2 linked regions of the Bradyrhizobium sp. AZCC 1610 genome follow. The protein of the gene in region 1 binds, or shares a complex with, the protein of each later gene. Links are inferred from orthologs where the notes say so. Each region holds a gene or a part of one and is shown in the gene's direction. Other genes may lie near its edges.

Region 1 (7,627 bases):
AGCCCGACCACCCGAGCGATGACAGCCGAAGGATAGTTGAGAACATGGCCAATACCTCTTCCGCCAAAAAGGCGACCCGCAAGATTGCCCGCCGCACCATCGTCAACAAGTCGCGCCGCACCCAGATGCGTGGCGCGGTTCGGACTGTCGAGGAGGCGATCAAGAGCGGCGATCGCGAGGCGGCGCTCAAGGCGATGCAGCACGCGGAACCGGAACTGATGCAGGCCGCGCAGCGCAACATCATTCACAAGAACAATGCGAGCCGGAAGGTGTCGCGCCTGACGCACGCGATCGCCAAGCTCGCGAAGTGAACTGACAGAAATAGATATTCGTCAAAAGCCCGGCTTCGCCGGGCTTTTGTTTTTCTGTCATGCCGGGCGTACGAGCGCGAACCCGAAAATCCATTTCGCCACGCACGTGCATCCTGTTGCATTTTTGGCTCACGCTGAAAGCGTGGCCCTGGATTGGCCGTGACAGTTCAATTGTCCCGTTGCTGAGCACCGGGTTACGTGTCACATTTCTAGCGCCGTAATTTTACGAGGTGCAATTTATTGCACCGGCGTTGCCATGCGCATTTGCGAGAAGCGCGATCGCAACGGCTGACCAATCAGACGCCAGCTTCTTCCCGCCCGCATCTCTGCCGCGCGGGGTTACCCTGAAAAACAATTCCGAAAAACTTCGTCTCGCTAATCACTTATCCACATAGCGAGCACAAGCGTTTCGAAAATTGGTCCCGGTAACCACGATTGTAACGGTTTCTTAAAAAATTTTGCGAGTGCAACGAAAATTGTCACGCTTGTCGGAGTCGCGCGATTCTACGCGCGGATTCAAAAACTTGGTGTGGAGTTTCGCAATTGCAGTGTTGCAACACCGACGAAGAGTCGGGCCACGTCGTCGAATCACGGATTGTCAGAAATCGCGCTTGGTGTATTTGTTACTCGTTCGCGACGCCCAAGGCTCTCCTGACCAGCGCGGTATGAGACCCAAGAGCGGACGTGCAAATCGGCGGCGGTGTGCGCGTTAGCGACGCTTTCCAAGCGAAGCTGAGTTGGTAGCTCATAGCAATATGAGAGCGGCTGTTCTGTGTCTAAATTTCCCGGCGTGGTGCTCGCGTTCAGTGCGTTCCGGACAAGGGGAATAAGGCAAGGGGAATAAGATGCTGGCCGATGATGCAACGAGTGGGAACGCGAAGATCGTGAACGTGTTGAAGACGACAGACTGAGATACGCGGCGGCGCAGCGGTCGGACAAGCGGATGTTCGGTAGCGGCAGACTGGCTTTGAAACACTGGTGATGTGATTGCTCGCCGCGCGTTCTCGCGGCGAGAGGGGGAGGTACTATGTTTTACGGAATCAACGCGACATTCGGCACGCTCATTTCCATCGAGACCGCTTCTGAATCCCTGAACGACGTTTCCAGTCGTCCACCCACGCGAACTCCGGGCAGACCGTCGAGTACGCGCTGACCTCGCGGTAGCCTCTCACTCCATCCAGCCTTTGATCTCAGCAAACGGCGATTCCGCCGAACGCCCGATCTTTGTCTGATGGCTGAAGCTCCGCGTCGAGGTCACGTCAACTCGCCGGCCGATTTCGCAAACACCATTACTTACTCATTCAGAAAAGTTCTCAGGCAATGACAAATACGGAACAGGATCGTTGGTCGCGCGTGAAGGGACGGTTGCGGACGACCGTGGGCGAGGACGTTTATACAAGCTGGTTTGCGCGCATGGACCTGGAAGGTGTGCAGGACGAAAGCGTGCATCTCTCGGTTCCGACCCGGTTCCTCAAGAGCTGGATCCAGGCGCATTACGCCGACCGTGTTCTGACCTGCTGGCAGGCCGAGATGCCGGAAGTGCACCGCATCGACCTCACCGTGCGCACCGCGATGCGCTGCGCCGCGCCCGCCAAGGAAATCGCGCCAGCCGATCAACGCCGCGCCGAGCAGGCCAATGGCCGGCCCGCGCCAGAATTGCGCGCGACTGCGACGGCGCCGGTATCCGCCAGCCATGATGCGCTCGGCGGCTCGCCACTCGACCCGCGCCTGACCTTTGCGAGCTTCGTGATCGGCCGCTCCAACACGCTGGCGCATGCGGCCGCACGTCAGGTCGCCGAAGGACGCCGCGGTGATGCCGTGATGTTCAATCCGCTCTATATTCACGCCGGCGTCGGCCTTGGCAAAACCCATCTGTTGCAGGCGGTGACGTGGGCCGGCAATTCGGGCAGCGAGCGCAAGGTGCTCTATCTCACCGCCGAGAAGTTCATGTACGGCTTCGTCGCCGCGCTGAAAACGCAGACGGCGCTGGCGTTCAAGGAGGCACTACGCGGCATTGATGTGCTCGTGATCGACGACCTGCAGTTCCTGCAGGGCAAGTCGACCCAAGCCGAGTTCTGCCACACGCTGAACGCGCTGATCGATGCCGGCCGCCAGGTGGTGATCGCCGCCGACCGTCCGCCGTCCGATCTCGAGAGCCTCGACGATCGCGTGCGCTCGCGGCTGGCGGGTGGCCTCGTCGTGGAGATGGGCTCGCTCGGTGAAGAGCTGCGGCTCGGAATCCTGAAGTCGCGCGTGGCGGCTGCGCGCGCGCATCACGCGAGCTTCGAAGTACCGGAAGCGGTGCTGGACTATCTGGCGCGCACCATCACCCATAACGGCCGCGACCTAGAAGGCGCCATCAACCGCCTGCTCGCCCACTCCAAGCTCAACGCCCAGCCGGTGACGCTGGAAATGGCCGAGCGCGAGGTCCGCGACCTGGTCCGCCCGCAGGAACCGAAGCGGATCAAGATCGAGGACATCCAGCGGGTGGTCGCCCGGCAGTACAATGTCAGCCGTTCGGACCTGCTCTCGTCGCGGCGGACCGCGAACGTGGTACGGCCGCGTCAGGTCGCGATGTATCTGGCGAAGACGCTGACGCTGCGTTCGCTGCCCGAGATCGGCCGCCGGTTCGGCGGACGCGACCACACCACGGTGCTGCACGCCGTGCGCAAGATCGAGGCGCTGGTGGCCCGGGATATCGCTCTGTCCGAAGAGGTCGAGTCGCTGAAGCGGCAATTGCAGGAATAGCGGTTATAGCGTTTTCGAGCGAAAGCCTGCCCCGGACTTGATCCGGGGTGGATACCGGTTCGCGTGAAGAAAACGCGCTAAAACAAGAATCTAGAGCTTCGGCTCTGATTCAATCAGAGCCGAAGCTCGAGCAGGAACGGGACCTGCCCCTTAAGAACTTGGCTCCTCCCCCACCTCTCCCTCCCCTGATCCCAGATGTGGGAGAATTGGGGTGGGAGAATTTTTTTCTGCCGCCATTTTCTGCCGCAAAAGTGGGGAACGGGGTCTCGCCTCCCTTGCACCGGCGGGCCATCCGCGCCACCTTGCGGTCCCCCCGGGGGTTTGATCAGATCCGATCCTGATCCGGCTTTTCGGGTTTCCAATGCCGCGGCGCTGCCTTTACGGGCCGCCCGGCTTTTCCATCTCTGGCGGATATTGCAATGAAGGTCACCGTCGAACGCGCGCAACTGCTGAAATCGCTGGGCCACGTCCATCGTGTGGTCGAGCGCCGCAACACCATCCCGATCCTCGGCAACGTGCTGGTCCGCGCCGAAAACGCCAGGCTGTCGCTGAAGGCGACCGACCTCGACCTGGAGGTGACCGAAACGCTGGCGGCGGAAACCGCGACTGGCGGCTCCACCACCGTGCCGGCGCATATGTTCTACGATATCGTCCGCAAGTTGCCCGATGGCGCGCAGATCGTGCTGGAAGCCGACGGCGACCGTTCGGTGCTGGCGATCCGCGCCGGCCGCTCACGCTTCACGCTGCAGACCCTGCCCGAAAGCGATTTCCCTGATCTCGCCGCCGGCGACATGACGCACTCGTTCTCGCTCGCGGCTGCCGACGTCAAGCGCCTGATCGACCGCACGCAGTTTGCCATCTCGACCGAAGAAACCCGCTACTACCTCAACGGCATCTATCTGCACACGGCCGGCAGCGCCAAGGCCGCAACCCTGCGCGGGGTGGCAACCGACGGCCATCGGCTGGCGCAGATCGATCTGGCCTTGCCCAGTGGCGCCACCGGCATGCCCGGCGTGATCGTGCCGCGCAAGACGGTCGGCGAAGTGCAGCGGCTGATCGAGGATAATGAGGCCGAAGTCAAAATCGAACTGTCACAGGGCAAGATCCGCTTCACGCTCGGCAACGTCGTGCTGACCTCAAAACTGATCGACGGAACCTTCCCGGATTACGGCCGCGTCATTCCGCAGAACAACGACAAGGAACTGATCGTCGACAAGAAGGATTTCGAGGCTGCGGTAGACCGCGTCTCGACCATTTCCAGCGAACGCGGCCGCGCGGTGAAACTGGCGCTGTCCGCCGGCAAGCTGGTGCTGTCGGTGACCAATCCGGATTCCGGCAGCGCCACTGAAGAGCTGGAAGTCGAATACGCCTCCGACGCCCTCGATATCGGCTTCAACTCGCGCTATCTGCTCGACATCGCCGCCCAGATCGAAGGCGAAGTCGCCGTGCTGCGCCTCGCCGACCCCGGCTCGCCGACGCTGGTGCAGGACAAGGACAACAAGGGCGCGCTCTACGTGTTGATGCCGATGCGGGTGTGAGCCCAACTGTCATTGCCGGGCTTGACCCGGCAATCCATCAAACCAAATGACCTATTGGGTGTACAGCCTCGCCAGCAAGCCCGGTGGAACACTGTATGTGGGTGTAACGAACAATCTGGTTCGGCGCGTCTACGAGCATCGGGGAAGGCCTAGCGGACGGCTTTACCAAGCGGTACGGCATCAAGACACTGGTCTATTTCGAAGCGCACGAAACGATCGCCGGCGCTTCAACGCGAGAAGAACATCAAGCATTGGTCGCGCGAGTGGAAAATAGATCTGATCGTCGCGGGCAATCCCGATTGGCGCGATCTTTACGAAGAAATTGTCCGCTGACGCGAACGATGGATTGCCGGGTCAAGCCCGGCAATGACGACCGGCCATGACCCCCTCCCGCATCCATCGCCTCAACCTCACGCACTTCCGCAACTACCGCGCGGCGAGCGTGCAGGCGCGGAGTGATGTCGTGGTGCTGGTGGGGCCGAACGGCGCCGGCAAGACCAATTGCCTGGAGGCGATCTCGTTTCTGTCACCGGGGCGCGGCCTGCGGCGCGCGACGCTGGAGGATGTCGCCGACAACCAGGGCGACGGCTCCTGGGCGGTCTCCGCCGAGGTCGAGGGCGCGCTGGGGCTCGCCACGCTCGGCACCGGTATCGATGCGCCCGCCGCGGAGGCGGCGTCAACCAGCCGGCGCTGCCGGATCGACCGCGAGCCGGTGGGTTCGGCAACCGCCTTTGGCGATCATTTGCGCATGGTGTGGCTGACGCCCGCAATGGACGGGCTGTTTCTCGGCGCAGCTTCCGAGCGGCGGCGCTTCTTCGACCGGCTGGTGCTGGCGATCGACAGCGAGCATTCCAGCCGGGTCTCGGCGCTGGACCGCTCGTTGCGCTCGCGCAACCGCCTGCTTGAAGTGCGCAACTATGACGACCACTGGTGCGACGCGATCGAGCGCGAAACCGCCGAGCTTGCGGTCGCGGTCGCCGCCACCCGCGGCCAGACGGTGACGTGGCTGGCAACGATGCTGCGCGAACGTGGCCAAGCTTCGGCCTTTCCGTCGGCACAGATCATGCTCGACGGCTGGATGGAAAATGCGCTGGTCAACGAGTCCGCGACCGCAGTCGAGGATCGCTACCGCGAGATCCTGCGCGCCAGCCGCGCCCGCGACGCCGCGGCCGGCCGCACGCTCGACGGTCCCCACCTTACCGATCTGCAGGTGGTCTATGCGCCCAAAAATATGCCGGCCCGCGACGCCTCCACCGGCGAGCAAAAGGCGCTTCTGATCGGGCTGGTGCTGGCCCATGCCACGCTGGTTGCCGAGATGACCGGCATCGTGCCGCTGCTGCTGCTCGACGAGGTCGTCGCGCATCTCGATCCCGTCAGGCGCAAGGCGCTGTTCGATGAACTCGCAAAGCTCGGCGCACAGGTCTGGATGACCGGCGCCGATCCGGCCGCCTTCGTCGACATCGGCGCGACCGGCGAGATTTTCGACGTGGAATCGGGCCAGGTGAGCCGTCGCGTCTGAGTCCTTAACGCGCCCTGCCCGCGGGCGATACACCGCCGAGCAAGCGGTCGATGATCGAGTCGATCAGAAATACCGATCCCTTTTCGGTCAGGTGCACCTGATCGCTCACGACAATATCTTTCGCCGCATCGCCAGTGCGGGTCAGGCAACCCTGCGCATCGCAAAAGACGTCCGACGCCGAGATGAATTCCGCGCCCAGCGGCTCGAGCCTGGCGCGCATCACGGCATCGTAGGCGGTAGGTGGTGCGGCATTGGGCGAACGCTGCGGGATCAGCGCACGATGGAGGATGAAATACCTTAGCACCTCGGACGGAAGTCCGCGCCGCCACGTCGGTACGCCGCCGAGAACAACGACCCGCGCATTCGTCTCCTTCTACAGCGCGACCACGGTCTCGGCCACGTTGTCGAGATATTTTTCCCAGGTTCCATGCAGCAAGACGATATCCGGCTTGATCTGCCGGACGAGTGAGAAAACCTTGTCGTTCATCGCGCGGCAATTGGGCAGGCTCGCAATGTCGGCGTTGAGCGCCGGAATGCAGGAACTGGAGGTAAGCTGCGCGATGCCGAAGTTTCGCTGCTCCTGCGCTTTGCGCAGGCCGGGCAGCAGGGCGCCCGCGGTCGAATCCCCCCACATCAGGACCAGCGGGCGCCGATCGCGATCGACGCAAGTGTCGGCAAACGTTGTTTCGTTGCTGAGATCGAGCAGGCATTCGTGAAACCGCCACTTGAAGCTCTCCGTCGGCACAGTGGCCATCGCGCGGATTTCCGGCGGCAGCCGGACGTCGAAGCCGCGCCCCCAAATGACGGCAATACCCGCAACCGCTATCATCGCCATGCCGGCCCCGAGGCTGAACATCTTGCGCCGGCTCGGGAGGCCGAAACGGAACGGTATCTCGACAAACCGGTAGGTCGCCCAGGCCAAGAGCGTGCTCGCGAGCAATATCAAGTGGCGCTCCAGCAGCGTCAGCGGACCGAATTTGATAATCCCTGCGAATACCAACAGCGGCCAGAACAGATAGAACTGTTCCTCGATGCCGAGCCACCATAGATGCAGCAACGGCTTTTGGCGGACTCGACGTCGAAATAGCCGGACTGCAGCAACAGCGCGATATTGGCCAAGAACGCCGCGCTGGCGAGACTGTCGCTGCCGAGCTGCGCCAAGGCCTGTGGCAGCATCCAGAACCAACCGAGCATCAATGTCGCAGAGAGCACCACGATCAGCGCCGGGAAGATGCGCCGGATTCGCCGGTTGTAGAACTCGACCAGGCTGAAGCGGCCGAGTTCCAGTTCGCGCGTGATGATGCCCGTGATCAGGAAGCCCGAAATCACGAAGAACACGTCGACGCCGATGAAGCCGCCCGGCATGGCGTCCGGGAACGCATGGAAATTCAGCACCAGCATCACGGCGATGGCCCGGAGGCCATCGACATCGGGCCGATATTTTGATGAAGGCTGGGACAATGGAGAGCTAATCCGGGATCGCAGTGACGGCGGACAACCACTACAAGCTG
Region 2 (7,669 bases), 360 kb from region 1 along the record:
CGCCACCCGGCGCAGGATCACGCCGTCGGCCTCCAGCCGCTGGATCCGCTTCCAGCACGGCGTCGACGACAACCCGACCCGGTCCCCGATCTCGGCGACCGAAAGGGAGGCGTCCTCCTGCAGCACGGTCAGGATCTTGCGGTCGATGGCGTCTAAGCGGCGGTTGGCTTCAGGGAGCTGAACGGCTAAATCGGTCATGAGAAGAATGTTCCATACGGGAGATCATATCCCCTAATATATAGAAAATTCTTCTATAGCAAGCCCTGCTATTGGCCGGTCGACGCCCGGTCTGCAGCCTGGCCGTGGCTTAAAAACTCCTCAACTTCAGCACGTTGCGGGGCGGCGAAGGCACCCCCGAAACGGGTGCATTTCAGCGCCGCGGCGGCGGAGGCGAATCGCAGCGCCTGCCGCAATTCCTGCTTCTCGGTGATGGCCAGCGCGAACGCGCCGTGGAACACGTCGCCGGCGCCAAGGGTATCCACCGTATGCACCGGGAAGGCCGGGGTTTCCTGGATCTCCCCGTTCTCGTCGAGCCAGATGGTGCCTCTCGGTCCCCGCGTTCCCGCCAGGAACGACGGCGTCAGTTTGGCAATCTTCTTCAGCGCCTGGGCGTCGTCGGTGACATCTGCAGTTTCCTGCAGCGGTTCGCTGGAGAACACCAGGTGGGAGGAGGCGTTCAGCAGACCCTCGCGCAGCGACATCGCGCGATCGACGTCGACGATCACGGGAATGCCGCGCCTGATAGCTTCGGCGCAAAGCTCGGTGCAGAATTCGGCGCAGCGGCTCTCGGTGAGAATGGCGGCGCAATCGTCCAGCAGTGTGTCGAAATCGGGCAATTTCACATGCCACAGTTTCGGATCGCGGAAGGTCACGATGGTGCGTTCGCCGGAAGGATCGATCATCACCGCCGAGATCGGCGTCACCAGCCCCGGCATGTGAATGAGGTGCTTTGTGTCGATGCCCTCATGCGCCATCTGCTCGAAGATGAAACGACTGGACGTCTCCCTGGAATCACCCATAGGCCCACAGATCGAGGCTCGGCCGCCGAGCCTCACGATGCCAATTGCGCCATTCAACGCGTTGCCGCCGCAGATTTCGTCGAAACCTGTCGCATTCTCCTTGGAACCACGCCCGGGGACACCGGGTGTATTGAAGGTAAGGTCGCGCACCGGCATGCCGATGCAGAGAATCCGCGGCGGCCTTGTGGGCGCTTTGTCTTGAAAGTTCATCTGGGAATCCGTCATGTCGGTTCCGCCTTCAGTCGGAACCAAGATCCCGAGTTAATCGACTGGTCCATGGACGGTTCCCGCTATGCACCAGTCTCTTTTCCGTCATGCACCCAGCGTCCGATGAGATGATGCGCAATCGCGAACGGATGCGCCGCAAACAGGCCGTCAGGATGTTCGCGCCGGTGCATCAGGGCGACCTCGGCGCGATCGAACCAGCGTGCGTCCTCGAGCTCGGTGCGGTCCACCACGATATCCTCGTTGAGCGCGCGCGCGGCGCATCCGATCATCAGCGATGACGGATAGGGCCATGGCTGCGTCATGTAATAGCTCACGTCGGTGCAGCGAATGCCGGATTCCTCGAAAATCTCGCGGCGGACCGCGTCCTCGATGGTCTCGGCGGCTTCGACAAAGCCGGCCAGACATGACCACATCCCGGGCAAAAACTGCTTCTGCCGGCCGAGCAGGCATTTTTCACCATGCGTGACCAGCATGATCACGACCGGATCGGTGCGCGGAAAATGCTCGGCCTTGCAACTCGGGCACTCGCGCTTCCAGCCGCCGTCCTTCATCGCCGTGCGGGTGCCGCAATTGGCGCAATAGCCGTGGCGCTGATGCCAGGTCACCATCGATTTCGCCATGGCGATGGCGGAGAGCTGTTCCGGCGGCACCGTGCCTTGCATGGCCATGCCGCGCAGCTCGGTGACGGCGACGTCGTCGCGCGTCATCAGCTTCTCGACGGCCGCGGCCGAAATGCCCATGCCGAAAACAGGCGCGCCGTCGCGCAGGCCTAAAAAGATCGTGCCGGGATTGGCGCCGAGCTTCACCGCCTCTTCGACGCCGAGCAGCACGCGCGGTCCATCCGCCTCCTGCCTCACCAGAAGCGAGTCGCGGTAGATCACATAGGCGCCGGCGTTGCGCTGGCCCTCCAGTGCGAACAGTTTTTCGTCATTGGTGCGCAGATGCGCGGCGCGATCCAGAATGTGGGTAACGAAAGCGGGCTTCCCCAGCGGATATTTATCGAATGCGGACATCGGTTCAACCCAACCAGATCTTGCGGCGAAGCGCGTTGATGAAATTCTGTACTTCCTCGGCGTCATGCGCCAGCGGCGGCATCACGCCCCAGACCGGGCGCGGCCAGGCCGCGTCGCTGGTGCGCCGCGCGATGACGTGGACATGCAACTGCGGCACCAGGTTGCCCAGCGCCGCGACATTGAGCTTGTCGCATCTGGTGACCTCTTTCAGCGCGCGCGAGACCCGGGAGATTTCCGTCATCAACTGCGCCTGCTCGACCTCGTCGAGGTCGATGATTTCCACCGCACCCACCCGGCGCGGCACCAGCAACAGCCACGGGTAATGCGCATCCTTGATGACCAGCACCTTGCACAGCGGCAGGTCGCCGATGTCGATGGTGTCCTTTTTGAGCTGGGAATGCAGCGACCAGGCGGAGGCGTCAGAGGGCATTAGGGTCTATGATCCTCAAAGTAGGATTGCAGAGGGCGGCCCTGCAAACAACACCCGTCATGGCCGGGCAGAAGCGCGAAGCGCGTTTTTGCCCGGGATGTCCCGGGCATCCACGTCTTTTTTGCGCTGAATTGGAAGAAGCAAGACGTGGATGGCCGGGTCAAGCCCGGCCTTGACGAAACGGGGGTAGTTCCAGCGCATGGCACCCACCAACCCCGCTTGCTTTCCGACCCTTTTGGCCCCAAATAAGGACCGGGAGATTGGCGGTGGACGAGCCACTCGCCAACCGGGTCAGGTCCGGAAGGAAGCAGCCCTAACGAGGTCCGGATCGGGTCGCTCGTCAGTCTCCTACCTGTTTTTCGAGCGAATCGCGCAAGGAGAGCGGAAAAGTCCGCGCCTTGCGCCTGGTTTCGTTCCTTTCCGCAAGCCGGCCCCGAGAGACAATCAATTGCGGATCGACCGATGAGTGATGCTGGCGCTCCCCCCGACAAGTCAGACGACGCCGGCCAGAGCGGCTTCGGCCTCGGCGGCCAGGGCGAGACGGCCAAGCCCTACCGGGTGCTGGCACGAAAATATCGCCCGTCCAGTTTTGACGACCTGATCGGCCAGGAGGCGATGGTCCGCACCGTTTCGAATGCGTTCGAAACCGGCCGGATTCCGCAGGCCTGGATCCTGACCGGCGTCCGCGGTGTCGGCAAAACCACCACGGCGCGGATTCTCGCCCGCGCGCTGAACTACGAAAAGCCTGACGGGTCGGTGAAGGGGCCGACCATCCACATGCCTGACCTCGGCGTGCACTGCCAGGCGGTCATGGAAAGCCGGCACATGGACGTGCTGGAAATGGACGCGGCGTCCCATACCGGCGTCGACGACGTCCGCCAGATCAATGACAGCGTGCGCTACGCGCCGGCCAGCGCCCGCTACAAGGTCTACATCATCGACGAAGTCCACATGCTGTCGACGGCGGCCTTCAACGCCTTCCTGAAGACGCTGGAAGAGCCGCCCGAGCACGCCAAATTCGTGTTCGCCACTACCGAGATCCGCAAAGTCCCGGTCACGGTGCTGTCGCGCTGCCAGCGTTTCGACCTGCGCCGCGTCGAGGCCGACGTGCTGATGGGGCATCTTTCCAGCATCGCGAAAAAGGAAGGCGTCGAGGTCGAGCCCGAGGCGCTCGGCATCATCGCGCGCGCCGCGGAAGGCTCGGTGCGCGATTCGCTCTCCCTGTTCGATCAGGCGATTGCGCACGCGGCGGGCCTTGTCCGTGCCGACGCGGTGCGGCAGATGCTGGGCCTGGCCGACCGCACCCGGGTGATCGACCTGTTTGAGCATCTGGCGCGCGGCGATATCGCCAGCGCCTTTGGCGAATTCCGTTCGCAGTATGACGTCGGCGCCGATCCGGTCGTGGTGCTGTCCGACCTCGCCGAATTCGTCAATTTCGTCACCCGCGTGAAGATCGTGCCGGCCACCGCCGACAATGTCGCGTTCGGCGAGACCGAGCGCGTCCGTGCCCGCGAGTTCGCCGCAAAACTGTCGATGCGGGTGCTGTCGCGGATGTGGCAGATGCTGCTCAAGGGTATCACCGAGGTGCAGACCGCGACCCGGCCGGCGGCGGCCGCGGAAATGGTGCTGGTCCGCATCGCCTATGTCGCCGACCTGCCGACGCCGGACGAGGCGATCCGGATGCTCGACCAGAACGGCGGCGGATCGCAAATTGCCTCCGGCGGCGCGGCGCCGTCACGGGCTGCGCCCACCGCACCGGTATCTTCAATGTCTGCGGCTTCGCCGATGCGGACGCCTGTCTCGCCCCGCTCCGGCGCTGAAGCGTCTGCGCGGCCGCAAATGGTGGCGCCATCGGCCCAAACGGAGTCCGCGCCCGTCCTGCGGATCACCACTTTTCCGCAACTGGTCGCGCTGGCCGGCGAGAAACGCGATATCCTGACCAAGACGGCGCTGGAATCCGATATGCGCCTCGTTCGCTTCGAGGACGGGCGGCTGGAGGTGGCGCTGGAGCGCCATGCGGCGCGCGGGCTGGTCAACGACCTCTCCCGCAAGCTGGAATTATGGACCGGGCGGCGCTGGACCGTGGTCATCTCCAACGAGGCCGGCCAGCCGACGCTGCGATCGCAGAACGAACAGGCGAGGAACGAGCACGCGCGCGCCGCGGAAGCCGATCCGCGCGTCCAGGAGGTGCTGGCGCGGTTTCCAGGCGCCAAGGTGGTCGAGGTGCGCCGGCTTGCCGCCGAGCCGCCGGAATCCAGTATTATCGCTGAAGACTTGAACGAGATTTCCGACGGCGACGACGACTGATCGGACTCTCGAGAGGACGGATAAATGGCTGATTTTCTCGGCATGATGAAGCAGGCGGCGGAGCTGCAATCCAAGATGCAGGCGATGCAGGAAGAGCTCGGCAATCTCGAGGTCGAGGGCATTTCCGGCGGCGGGCTGGTTGCCGTACGCATGACTGCGAAGATGGAAGTGAAGGGCGTGAAGATCGACCAGTCGCTGATGAAGGCCGAGGAGCGTGAAGTGCTCGAGGATCTGCTGGTGACCGCGCATAACGATGCGCGGCGCAAGGCGGAAACCACGGCGATGGAAAAGATGCAGGCGCTGACCGGCGGGCTCGGCCTGCCGCCCGGGCTTGGCCTCACCTGAAATGGCAGCAAGCGTTGCCGGCCCCGAAATCGAACGTCTGATCCAGCTCCTGGCGCGCCTGCCGGGGCTGGGGCCGCGCTCGGCGCGGCGCGCGGCGCTGCACCTGATCAAGAAGCGCGAGGCGCTGATGACGCCGCTCGCCGGCGCGCTCCAGGTCGCGATCGACAAGATTCAGGTCTGCAAGACCTGCGGCAATATCGACACGCAAAATCCCTGCACGGTATGCACCGACCCGCGCCGCGATCCCTCGACCATTGTCGTGGTCGCCGACGTCGCCGATCTCTGGGCGCTGGAACGGGCGAATGCGACCAACGGCCGCTATCACGTGCTCGGCGCCACATTGTCGCCACTCGACGGCGTCGGTCCGCAGGATCTGACCATCGACGCGTTGGTGGCCCGCGCGCACGAATCACAAGTTAGCGAAATCGTTCTGGCGCTGAACGCAACGGTTGATGGCCAGACCACCGCCCATTACATCACCGATCTCCTGCAGGACGCCAACGTCAAGGTGACCCGGCTTGCCCACGGCGTACCGGTCGGCGGCGAACTTGATTATCTCGACGAAGGTACGCTATCGGCTGCCATGCGGCAGCGAACGCTGTTCTAACCCACATCAACGGAACTGATCGACATGACGAAACCACGATTCGGCAAACGCTCCCGCTTTGCGGTCATCATCATGGCCGCAGCCCTGGTTGCGCCTTCCGCATGGGCGCAGCAGGCCGAGCCGGCGCCGAAGCCCGGCAAGCCGATCAATGCCGGCGACGTCCTGTCCGGCGAACTCAACGCTATGAAGGGCGGCAAGAAGAGCAAGCGCGCCGCGACCTACCAGATCACCAGCGAACCGCGCCGGCTGCCGCCGCCGAACGGGCTCTGCAATCTCGAAACGGGACCTGAGACGTTCCAGCTCGTCACCAGCAGCGACGCCCAGGCCGCGCAACTGAAGAATTTCATCGGCAAGGAAATTTCCGTCAAGGTCGACGAAGTCGCCTGTGCGCAGGACGCCGGGCAGATGAGCGAAGCCGTGATCACCAAATGGAGCGTGGTGACGAAGCACTAAGCAGCGAACTTCGTAGCCCGGATGGAGCGAAGCGCAATCCGGGATATCTCAGCCGCCATCGCACCGGCCCCCGGATTTCGCTCTGCTCCATCCGGGCTACAGGACTAAATCTTCACCGGCCCCAATTCGTCAAAATGCCCGCGCCGCTGCAGCCACGCCAGCAGGATCAGGCTCGGCACTGCGACCGCGACGGAGATCACGAAGAACAGCGACCAGCCCGTGGCCTCTGCCACATAGCCCGCACCTGAGGACAGGTAGGTGCGCCCTACTGCGGCGAGCGCGGTAAGCAGCGCGTATTGGGTCGCGGTGTGCAGCGGGTTCTGGCACAAGGCCGAGAGATAGGCGACGAAGATCACGGTACCGATCGCGCCAGTGAAGTTCTCCGCCGAGATGGCGACCGCCAGCGCCCATTGATTGACGCCGACATAGGCGAGCCACGCAAACACCAGGTTGGAGATCGCCTGCAGCACGCCGCCGATCCACAGGCTTGCGACCAGCGAATAGCGCCGCGCCAGATAGCCGCCGGCAAATCCGCCGATCAGGGTCGCGATAAGGCCGACACCCTTGACGATGGCGGCGTAGTCGTTGCGGGTGAAGCCGAGGTCGATCACGAACGGCGCGGTCATCGTGCCGGAAAACGCATCGGTGAATTTGAACAGCACCACGAAGGCCAGCGCCACCCAGGCATACTTGCGGGCGAGAAATTCGGAGAACGCCCCGACGGCCGCATGCATGACGCGCGAGAAAGCTGTCTCGCCGCGAGTCTTGGCCTCCGCACGCACCGATTGTTCCGGCTCGGTTGCGGCCAGCGCGGTGACGGTGCCGATCAGCACCAGTGCTGCCATGGCAACATAGCCCCACATCCAGGCTGCGTGACGCCCGATGCCGGTGCTTTCGAATGCGCTCACCAGGAATAGAACGCCGGCGGTCGATACCAGCAAGCCGATCCGGTAAGCCGCGACGTAGGAGGCCATGCCGGCGGCCTGTTCGCTCTCGGGCAGGCTTTCGACGCGGAATGCATCGACCACGATGTCCTGCGTCGACGACATCGTTGCGACCAGCAGTGCGCCGAGCGCGACGAACAGCGGCGAGCGCGCCGGGTCGGTTAGCGCCAGCAGCAAGATCGCACCGATCAGGAGCAGTTGCGAGAACACCAGCCAGCCGCGGCGTCGGCCGAAGGCGCGCGTGAAGACCGGCACGTGCAGTGCATCGACCAGCGGCGCCCAGACAAATTTCAGCGTGTAGGGCGTGCCGACCAGCGCAAACA

What was found. The genes of interacting proteins can lie anywhere in the genome.
Region 2: the proteins of dnaN (region 1) and V1279_RS32660 are in contact, whole or in part, in a cryo-EM structure (PDB 8GIZ), measured with the Escherichia coli proteins. The link is inferred for Bradyrhizobium sp. AZCC 1610 from one-to-one orthologs.

The regions. Positions count from the first base shown.
Region 1 is NZ_JAZHRR010000001.1:7,010,746-7,018,372, forward strand. Bases 2,594-5,537 are described here. They hold dnaN (DNA polymerase III subunit beta), read left to right. Parts: upstream 2,594-3,478; coding sequence 3,479-4,597; downstream 4,598-5,537. Other genes in these bases: dnaA (chromosomal replication initiator protein DnaA), read left to right, coding at 2,594-3,059; recF (DNA replication/repair protein RecF), read left to right, coding at 4,977-5,537. Outside these bases: rpsT (30S ribosomal protein S20), read left to right, coding at 45-311; more of dnaA, read left to right, coding at 1,632-2,593; more of recF, read left to right, coding at 5,538-6,116; V1279_RS34370 (acyltransferase family protein), read right to left, coding at 7,080-7,577. UniProt on the Escherichia coli protein: Confers DNA tethering and processivity to DNA polymerases and other proteins. Acts as a clamp, forming a ring around DNA (a reaction catalyzed by the clamp-loading complex) which diffuses in an ATP-independent manner freely and bidirectionally along dsDNA.
Region 2 is NZ_JAZHRR010000001.1:6,655,274-6,662,942, reverse strand. Bases 2,589-5,574 are described here. They hold V1279_RS32660 (DNA polymerase III subunit gamma/tau), read left to right. Parts: upstream 2,589-3,152; coding sequence 3,153-4,997; downstream 4,998-5,574. Other genes in these bases: recR (recombination mediator RecR), read left to right, coding at 5,344-5,574; V1279_RS32655 (YbaB/EbfC family nucleoid-associated protein), read left to right, coding at 5,022-5,342; V1279_RS32670 (hypothetical protein), read right to left, coding at 2,748-2,891; V1279_RS32675 (HIT family protein), read right to left, coding at 2,589-2,690. Also shown: V1279_RS32690 (Lrp/AsnC family transcriptional regulator), read right to left, coding at 1-198; V1279_RS32685 (sugar kinase), read right to left, coding at 267-1,229; nudC (NAD(+) diphosphatase), read right to left, coding at 1,310-2,260; more of V1279_RS32675, read right to left, coding at 2,265-2,588; more of recR, read left to right, coding at 5,575-5,949; V1279_RS32645 (hypothetical protein), read left to right, coding at 5,974-6,402; V1279_RS32640 (AmpG family muropeptide MFS transporter), read right to left, coding at 6,507-7,669. UniProt on the Escherichia coli protein: Part of the beta sliding clamp loading complex, which hydrolyzes ATP to load the beta clamp onto primed DNA to form the DNA replication pre-initiation complex.